Regions from separate parts of the Desulfotomaculum defluvii genome, predicted to be linked through region 4. Evidence: riboswitches for the same ligand, from Rfam matches in the RefSeq annotation. Region 4 holds a riboswitch; each other region holds the start of a gene.

Region 1 (2,204 bases), 430 kb from region 4:
GGGAGTTGTTGAATCTAATGTGCTTGGTACTAACTAGGTATCTTCAAAATTAAAAGCCAAGAGATCTTTCCGACCGCTTGGCTTTGTTTAATAACCATTTAACTAAAAACTAAATTTGTCAATGTCTAAGATTAACCATAACTCTTCACCTTTTTTAACGATACCTTTAATATATTGATTACTTCCAACCTTTAGTTCTACCTGTTGTATTTCATCATCCTGGAAATCCTCTACTTCACATACGTTATCAACTATTAAGCCATACTTACGATTACTGACATCAGAAATAATTATTCTAGTGTCTTCAGTAAATTCACCTTCTGGTAAACCTAAATACCGTCCTAATCTTACCACGGGAATAACCTTTTCTCTTAAACTGATAACCCCTTCAATAACACCAGATGTGCCAGCAATAGGAGTTATTTTTTGAAGCTTAATAATTTCTTGGGAGGACATTATGTCTATTCCGTACTTAATATTACTAATCTCAAATATTACAGCTTTAGTTCTGGCCATTATTGAAACACCATCCTTTTATAATTCATCATTAGATAGTTTACTAAGTTGCTCGGATAGTGCCATTATTTCTTCAACGCTTGCATTTACCTCTTGAACTGCAGCTGCTTGTTGTTCGGTAGTGCTTAAAGTAGAGCTGGAAGATTCCAGTGTTTTATGAACTGACTTTTGTATGTTAGTTGTTAAATCTCGTATTCTTATAACTGTTTGCTTAGATTCATCAGATAGTTTTCTAATCTCTTGGGCTACAACTTCAAAACCTCGACCTGCTTCGCCTGAGCGTGCTGCCTCAATTGCTGCATTCAGACCTAGCATTTTAGTTTCATCGGCTATCTGTTTAATAAAAGCCAGTACTTCATTAATTTGAGCTGAAAGAGACTGTACATTTTCTATTTCTTTATTTAATAGGTGTTGGTTTTGTGAAACCTCTGCTCTGATCTTTTGATTTTTATTACAAAATAAACTTTCATGATCCCTGCTGGTCACTGGCTATGATAAAAATTGAATATGACCTTTAATTTTTACAAAACACCTAAATCTATATTTAGAGCAAGATTAGTTCGTTGTTTTATGCGGAGGTTTGACCCCGATAGATAACTGAATGGAAAAACTTTTGAGAACAGGATTTGGATCTAAAATCAGGATAAAGAGATGTGTGGGGTTGGTAATATCATAAAAAAAACCATCAAATTTGTATTTGAAGGGCAAACCAAGACACAATTACCTTTACACTGTAAAAACACCATATGTATAGGCAACCTGGCAATCATACCTATTAATAGGCTTAGACCCAAGGCTTTGCGTCCCTAACTTTCGTTAAGTTTGCCGTTTCTATATTTTTTGACAAATTATGATAAATAATAAGCTAATAATACATTATTTTACGAGTATTTGCAATTTACGAAAAAGATGTTAATTTTATTAGTTAGGATCTTAGAATTTTAGTCTGTTCCTATTACGTGTGATGTGTGAACAACTGACCAGAAAGAAAATATGATAATCAGTTATAGTTCTCCACTGAAATTAATTCCCATATTATAAAGCATCCTTGTACAGTCCAAGCTATTCTTCAGCAAAGTCCTCAAACAGGGTGTTTTTTCTTCAGCATAGGTCTTACCAATTCATAATACGGAATCAGGGCTGCAAATATTGCATTATTTATAAAAAAATGCAATATTTGCAGCCCTGACTCCATGTACCTTTAAGCATTTAAGAAGCTACAACCTATCTTAGTCTATTTTGCTAAATATTCCTTTCAATATATCTAGATCTTTTACTATAACATGACGCGTGTGATCTTCTAATGCATGTAATTCCTTTAAACGTTTTAGTGCTTGGTTTACAGTAACCCGGTGCATTCCTAAAACACCCCCTATGTCTTCCTGTGTAAGGGGAATCATTGGGGTACCTTTTTTATCTGTAAGATTATGTCCTTGGTGCAGCAGGTAGACTAGTTTGGCCACACGTACGATTGGTTTGTTGAATGTGAAATCTTCTACTTGTGTTGATAAAATATGAACTTTCCTTGATAACATTTGGATAATAGATATGGTAAGATCGGGGTGTTTCGCAATTATTTCTTGTAATACCACTTCTTTAGGGAATACATAGATTTCACAATCAGTAAGGGCAACAAAACTATAGTCACATGGTTTCTGGTTAAAAAAGGGTGTCTCGCCAAAAATACA
Region 2 (2,204 bases), on a different contig from region 4:
GCCATCGGCAGTCACGCAGGTTTTGAATTGTTTGAGCAACACAATCCCGAAGAATTTGCCCGGGTTGCGGCCCAGCGGGCAGTCAATATGCTTAGTGCTGTACCTGCCCCCTCTGGTAAAATGCCTGTGGTAATGGCTGGAGAAGCCGGTGGCACCATGGTTCACGAGGCCTGCGGTCATGGACTGGAAGCCGATTTGGAACAAAGGGAACTGTCGGTTTACACCAACAAGAAGGGTCAGCAGGTGGCCAGTGAATTGGTAACGGTGGTGGATGACGCCACCTTAGACAATCGTTACGGTTCCTACCGTTTTGATGATGAAGGGGTACCATCCCGTAAGGTTACACTTATCGAAAATGGTATCCTAACAGACTACCTTTATGACCATTTGACAGCCACCAAGGAAGGTCGGGAGTCCAATGGACATGGGCGCCGGGAATCCTACCAGCACAAGCCAATACCTCGTATGGCCAATACCTACATTGCCTCTGGCAAAGAGGATCCAGAAAAAATAATTAAAGACTATAAAAGTGGTTTGTTGGTCAAAAAAATGGGCGGTGGTCAGGTGAACACCACAACCGGAGATTTTGTCTTTGATGTAGCTGAGGGTTATTTGATTAAGGATGGTCAAATTAGCCAAATGGTCCGCGGCGCGACCCTTACGGGCAATGGTCCTGAAGTATTACGTATGGTGGAAAGGGTTGGGTCCGATCTGGGCTTTACTATTGGTACCTGTGGTAAGGATGGCCAAGGGGCGCCGGTTTCCGATGCCCAACCTACCATGGCCATCAAAGAACTGGTAGTGGGGGGTACCGCCCACGGCGATGATACTCAACAATTGAGCAGGCAGTTAGAAAAATGCTCTGGAAAGATTAGAAGAATCTAAAAAATAGGACGGCTATGGTCGTCCTATTTTTTGCATTTAAATTATTTTTAGATATTTTTATATTTAGATTATTTAATTCAACAGGATATTTATAAGAAAAGTAGAATATCATTAACCAATATGTAGAATATTTGAGGCATACTTCCTGAAAGGGAAGGACGCAAAGCTTCGGGCCTAAAGACATTAAGTCTATGGTAGCCGGGTTGCCTTAGGCTTAAAAAACGAAACCTAAGTTTTATTACGATTGGTTTCGTTTTTTTTGTATTAATATATTGGGGGAAGGTTATGAAATTTACCCGTAGTTTTTTAGGAACCTGGTTAGTTAATGAAGGTATTATTAGTCAAAAACAACTGGAAGAAGCCCTAGACTATCAAAAACAAAACCCAGGTGCTGGTGTTCTGGGTAAGACTTTGGTCCAGTTGGGGTATTGTTCGGAGGACGATATAGCTCGAATTATTGCGAAGCAAGCGGGGGTTCCCTTTGTTTCGCTTGAAAATCACACCATAGACCCCGCCGCTGTTGCCACCGTATCTATTGAAGTAATGAAACGCTATAAAGCATTTCCCATTGGCTTTAGTGAAGGTAAGCTATTGGTGGCGATGCAAAAACCTACGGATATTGTAGCCGTTGATAATTTGCGTGCTTTAACAGGTTTTGAAATTATGCCGGTATTTTCTCCTGATAGTGAACTGGAAGTGGCCTTTGAAAAGTATAGCCGAGAAGCTATGGAATTCAACAAAGTTGAAGAAGAAACACAGCAGATTGAAGAAATAACAGCCACTATAGATGACGATCAGAAACCAGCTGTCCAGTTGGCCAATATGATTTTATCCCAGGCTGTGGCCGCCAAGGCCAGTGATGTTCACATAGAGAGATACGAACAACGTATGAGGGTGCGCTTTAGAATTGATGGCGTCTTGCATGATATCATGGAACCGCCGGTAAAGATGCACGCTTCCTTGGTATCTCGGATTAAGGTTATGGCCAATATGGATATTGCCGATCGTAGGTTGCCCCAGGATGGACGGATGTCCCTGAAAATCGAAGGGAGACCCATTGATATTCGTGTGGCTACCTTACCCACAGCCTATGGTGAAAGATTGACCATGCGCCTGTTGGATGGCTCCGCCAGGATGATTACCCTGGGGGAACTGGGCATAGCTAAAGAAATTCTTGAAAAATACCGTGAGGTTATTAATTTACCTTATGGTTTTATATTAGTTACAGGTCCCACCGGAAGTGGAAAAAGTACTACCCTATATGCCAGCCTAACTGGGGTGGATCGGGTCGGTAAAAATGTTATTACCATTGAAGACCC
Region 3 (2,204 bases), on a different contig from region 4:
TCATGTTTATATTTGACTGGTTAAATAGTCATCTGCTAAAGATGGAGTGGCTCTCCAACCTAGTCAAGACCTTAGTGGAACAGGTATTTGGATTAAGCATTCAAGGACGTTTGGGCGGCAGTATTCATTTTTTCATCTATGATGTGATCAAAATATTTATCCTTCTATCTGTACTTATTTTTGCAATTTCCTATATCCAAAGTTTCTTTCCACCCGAAAGGACCCGTAAAATACTAGGAAGATTCAATGGGATTACAGCCAATACGCTGGCCGCTTTATTAGGCACTGTTACCCCCTTTTGTTCCTGCTCTTCCATTCCGCTTTTTATCGGCTTTACCAGTGCCGGGCTTCCGATTGGCGTGACTTTCTCCTTTTTAATTTCTTCCCCGCTGGTGGACTTGGCATCTGTCCTGTTGCTCGCCAGCATCTTTAATTGGAAGATTGCCATTGCCTACGTGGTCGTTGGACTGATACTTGCTGTAGTAGGGGGCACCGTTATCAGTAAAGCCAAGATGGAGGAATATGTTGAATCCTTTGTTTTCGGCAATCAAATAGCTGAGGTTGAGGAAGAGGAATTAACAACTCGTGCCAGATTGGAATTTTCAAAAAGCCAAGTGAAAGACATTGTTAAAAGAGTATGGCTCTATATTCTAATTGGGGTGGGGATTGGAGCCGCCATCCATAACTGGATACCGGATCATATCATCAGTGCGGTACTAGGACAGGATAAATGGTATTCCGTGCTCTTGGCAACAATAGTAGGTGTGCCAATGTACGCCGATATCTTTGGTACACTGCCCATTGCCGAAGCCCTCGTTTTGAAAGGAGTTGGAATAGGAACCGCTTTATCATTCATGATGGCAGTAACCGCCTTATCCCTTCCTTCGATGATTCTGCTTAAAAAGGTAGTCAAAACAAAGCTTCTAGCCGTATTTTTTGGGGTTGTAACCATTGGCATCCTCATCATCGGCTATACCTTTAACGCCTTTGGCCATCTGCTAGTATAATACACTCAAAACTGAAATAACCACGACTGGGAAGTCGTGGTTATTTTTATGTTAAACAATCTATGTTCTCCAATTTATTGGAACTCTCCAATATTCCTCCTGGTAAACTCCATTCCCAAACAGGACCATAGCCCTGCATAAATATGACTTATTTCCTGTTAACTCTATAACATAGGACTGATATATATATACTTAGAGTCCCAAAAGTTTTTATAATCTGAAAAAGGCAAACTTAGTGAAAGCTAAGGACGCAAAGCCACGGGTCTAAGGTATTAGTTGCTAAGATAGCCGGGTTGCCAGGAAAAGGAAAAATAGGTTCCTTAAGATTCCCTGGCCTTCCTTTGGGATTTTTTATTTCTAGGGAAGGGGAATAGGGTTATGAGAATAAGCTCAATCCTTTTAATTGATGATGATGATTTTCACAGTCTTTCTATATCAGTAGCTTTATCAAATTGCAATCTTAAAGTGGACATGGCAAGGTCATTGGCTGAAGGGCACAGGATACTTATTGATAAAAAGCCGACTGTAGTTATCTTTGGAGCTGGTATGACTGATAATATCTCACTAAATCAGAGTCTCAAGTATTCAAGTATTTTGAATAGGAAATATCCCGGAATTAAAATAATCTTTATTACTAAAAAAGCCTATAAACAAACGGTTTATAAAGTCTTCAACACCGGGTGCAATTCAATACTTTGTTGGCCTCTAAATTTTTCAAGGCTGCTTAGAGAAGTGGTAGAAGATACCTCGGCAATTCAAAGAGCCTAAATGCTAATAATATATATTTTTTTATCGTTACTTATAATGACGGGGTATAAAGGAAGGTTTTAAACAAACATAAAAACGACACATGTAGAGCATAGCTCGTAAATCTGATTACGGAATATGTTATACGTGTGTTTTTTTATGTTATAGGAAGCATACGCTCAAAGCTTTCATATCTTACTTCAACCAATTGAACAGCCCCATATAAACTATCCGGGGCATCTTAGCAGACTTTTGAAAATCCGACAACTGATTATTATACCTAATACTGGAAGAATTAAATAGGATATGTCCTTTCTTAATCCTGATAATATTGGCATCCTTCTTTTCTACAGCCGTGCGGATGCCGTTTGCTATCACCGCAGACCAACTCCATAGTACAGGGTAGGGCAATTTTTAGATATTCCTTTACGAGTTGGCAGCTTAAAGTTA
Region 4 (2,204 bases):
TATAATTGCCATAAAAAATGATTTGGCTGCCAAGTAGAGATGGAGTTAATAGATTAGAATAACTAACAAATGGAATTATAAGATAAGGTTGTTGATTTATGAAGATTACTGTCCTATGTGTTGGGAAGCTTAAAGAGAAATATCTGGTAGAAGGAATTAAAGAATACACTAAGCGTATGACACCCTTCGCCAAGGTTGAGATAATAGAAGTGGCTGATGAACCCTGCCCGGATAATGCCTCCCAGGCCCTTGAAGAAAAAATCCGCCAGAAGGAGGCAGACAAATTATTAAAAAAGTTACGACCAGATACCTTTTTAATTATTTTGGACCTAAAGGGTAAAATGCTGTCCTCCGAAGAAATGGCCAGAAAAATCCAAGACTTAGCTATCTCCGGCAAAAGCGACATAACCTTTATCATCGGAGGCTCCATCGGTCTGGCCCCGACACTTGTCCAACGGGCTAACCTCCTCCTATCCTTATCTAACCTTACCTTTCCCCACCAATTAGTAAGACTGTTGTTAATGGAACAGATCTACCGTTGGTTTAAGATAATACACAATGAACCATACCATAAATAACGGCGAAAAAATCCGGCATCTTTATTTTGGCGGCTTAGAAAATTATTGGTTTGGATTTCAATTTTCCCAGGGGTTTGTTGAATATATGTTCGAAAAATGATAAGCTTACTAAGGTACATTATTCCAAGGATAACTTATCGAAAGATAAGGACGTGAAACCATGGGTGTAAAACCGTGAGGGTTATGATCGCCGGGTTACCAAATAAGAAAAGGATACTATCTAAAAGGTAATCTAAGGTAGTATCCTTTTTAGTATTAAAAACTATAAGTTGAGTGTTAAGCTTTTATTCTTCTAGATGCTCTAAAAATAATTATCTGGATTTTTGTTTAACATTTTTTAAATATTATGATAAAATTTTGACTTGCTCTATTAGAATTGCACTAACTAGTTATCAACTGTATTTCCAGTTACCTATGTGTTTATCACTACCTAAGTACTACATTAACTCCAATTAGAATTATTATAATAAGTCCTGAGATTATGAACTAGATCTGGGGAGGATGTACATGGTAGACAAGCATAAGGCTGACCCAGTGCCTCTTTTTAAATGGATATGGAGATCATTCCTAAGGACTGCTTTGATTCCCTTACTTATGGTTGAACTTGTTTTTGTAGGAATTTATTTTTACTCAAGTGTCTGGAGTAAACAAGAGAATATCATAGTAATCAGAGAAACTGCGAGGAATGAACTGAAAGATATTTCTCAACAACAAGCAGATATCATTGAGCAGCAGATGATCAGGGTTCAACACCTAACAGAATTCTATCAAAGACAAACCGCCATAGCTTTAGCAAAACCTGCTAGTTTAAGCAAAGAAGATGCCAAGAGGCTGGCCTATGATAAATCTGGAGCCTATTATACCACTAGGGATAAAACTTCCGGTGGGGTTGCAGTTTACTATTCTGGATATGTTACGGTGGGGGAACTAGAGAGGCAAAAGGTTGCTAAACTATTAACATTAGAGCCATTAATGAAGGATATCCTGCACACAGAAAAATTAGTTGATTCTTTATACTTTAACTCCTTTGACTCATTAAACGTTATCTACCCCTATTTTGAAGTACTCAAGCAATATCCCCCTAAAATGAATATACCAACCTATAACTTTTATTATCAGGCAGACCTTCAAAATAACCCAGATAAAAAGATTAAATGGACAGAGGTCTATCTAGACCCAGCGGGACACGGTTGGATGACCTCTTGTATAGCTCCGGTATACAAAGGGAACTATTTGGAGGGTGTTGTCGGCATAGACATAACGGTAGATACTATTATTAACCGTATTTTAACCCTACAAATCCCTTGGCAGGGTTATGGTATACTCCTGAGCCAAGAAGGTAAAATTCTTGCTTTACCTAAACAGGGAGAAGAGGATTTTAACCTTAAAGAACTAACGAACCATCATTATACTGAGACTGTCAAGAGAGATATGACAAAATCTGAGACCTTCCGCTTAAGTCAACACCCAGAGCTCAATAAATTTAGTGATGAAGTTAATAGTAAAGCAACTGGACTAACAAACGTGAAACTTAGGGGTAAACAATACCTGGTTTCATGGTCCACCGTTCCCGAAACCAATTGGAAACTTTTAATCCTTGCTCCTGAGCAAAAAATTTATGCTCCG

Evidence for each region. A riboswitch is a leader RNA that binds a small molecule or an ion and turns the genes downstream of it on or off. The one in region 4 is predicted to bind cyclic di-GMP.
Region 1: linked by a shared signal. The riboswitch ahead of ACYQ03_RS05030 (methyl-accepting chemotaxis protein) and the one ahead of ACYQ03_RS02995 (HD domain-containing phosphohydrolase) in region 4 are both predicted to bind cyclic di-GMP.
Region 2: linked by a shared signal. The riboswitch ahead of ACYQ03_RS17440 (GspE/PulE family protein) and the one ahead of ACYQ03_RS02995 (HD domain-containing phosphohydrolase) in region 4 are both predicted to bind cyclic di-GMP.
Region 3: linked by a shared signal. The riboswitch ahead of ACYQ03_RS08985 (response regulator) and the one ahead of ACYQ03_RS02995 (HD domain-containing phosphohydrolase) in region 4 are both predicted to bind cyclic di-GMP.

The regions. Positions count from the first base shown of each region.
Region 1 is NZ_BAAHYV010000006.1:478,915-481,118, forward strand. Features, by position in the region: gene ACYQ03_RS05025 (chemotaxis protein CheW) at 103-516, opposite strand; gene ACYQ03_RS05030 (methyl-accepting chemotaxis protein) at 535-1,002, opposite strand; cyclic di-GMP riboswitch class I at 1,267-1,353, opposite strand; gene ACYQ03_RS05035 (Crp/Fnr family transcriptional regulator) at 1,746-2,204, opposite strand, start outside.
Region 2 is NZ_BAAHYV010000008.1:416,001-418,204, forward strand. Features, by position in the region: gene ACYQ03_RS17435 (TldD/PmbA family protein) at 1-885, shown strand, start outside; cyclic di-GMP riboswitch class I at 1,011-1,096, shown strand; gene ACYQ03_RS17440 (GspE/PulE family protein) at 1,171-2,204, shown strand, end outside.
Region 3 is NZ_BAAHYV010000007.1:394,035-396,238, reverse strand. Features, by position in the region: gene ACYQ03_RS08990 (permease) at 3-1,007, shown strand; cyclic di-GMP riboswitch class I at 1,223-1,308, shown strand; gene ACYQ03_RS08985 (response regulator) at 1,386-1,775, shown strand; gene ACYQ03_RS08980 (DUF5714 domain-containing protein) at 2,071-2,204, opposite strand, start outside.
Region 4 is NZ_BAAHYV010000006.1:51,679-53,882, forward strand. Features, by position in the region: gene rlmH (23S rRNA (pseudouridine(1915)-N(3))-methyltransferase RlmH) at 99-578, shown strand; cyclic di-GMP riboswitch class I at 697-781, shown strand; gene ACYQ03_RS02995 (HD domain-containing phosphohydrolase) at 1,086-2,204, shown strand, end outside.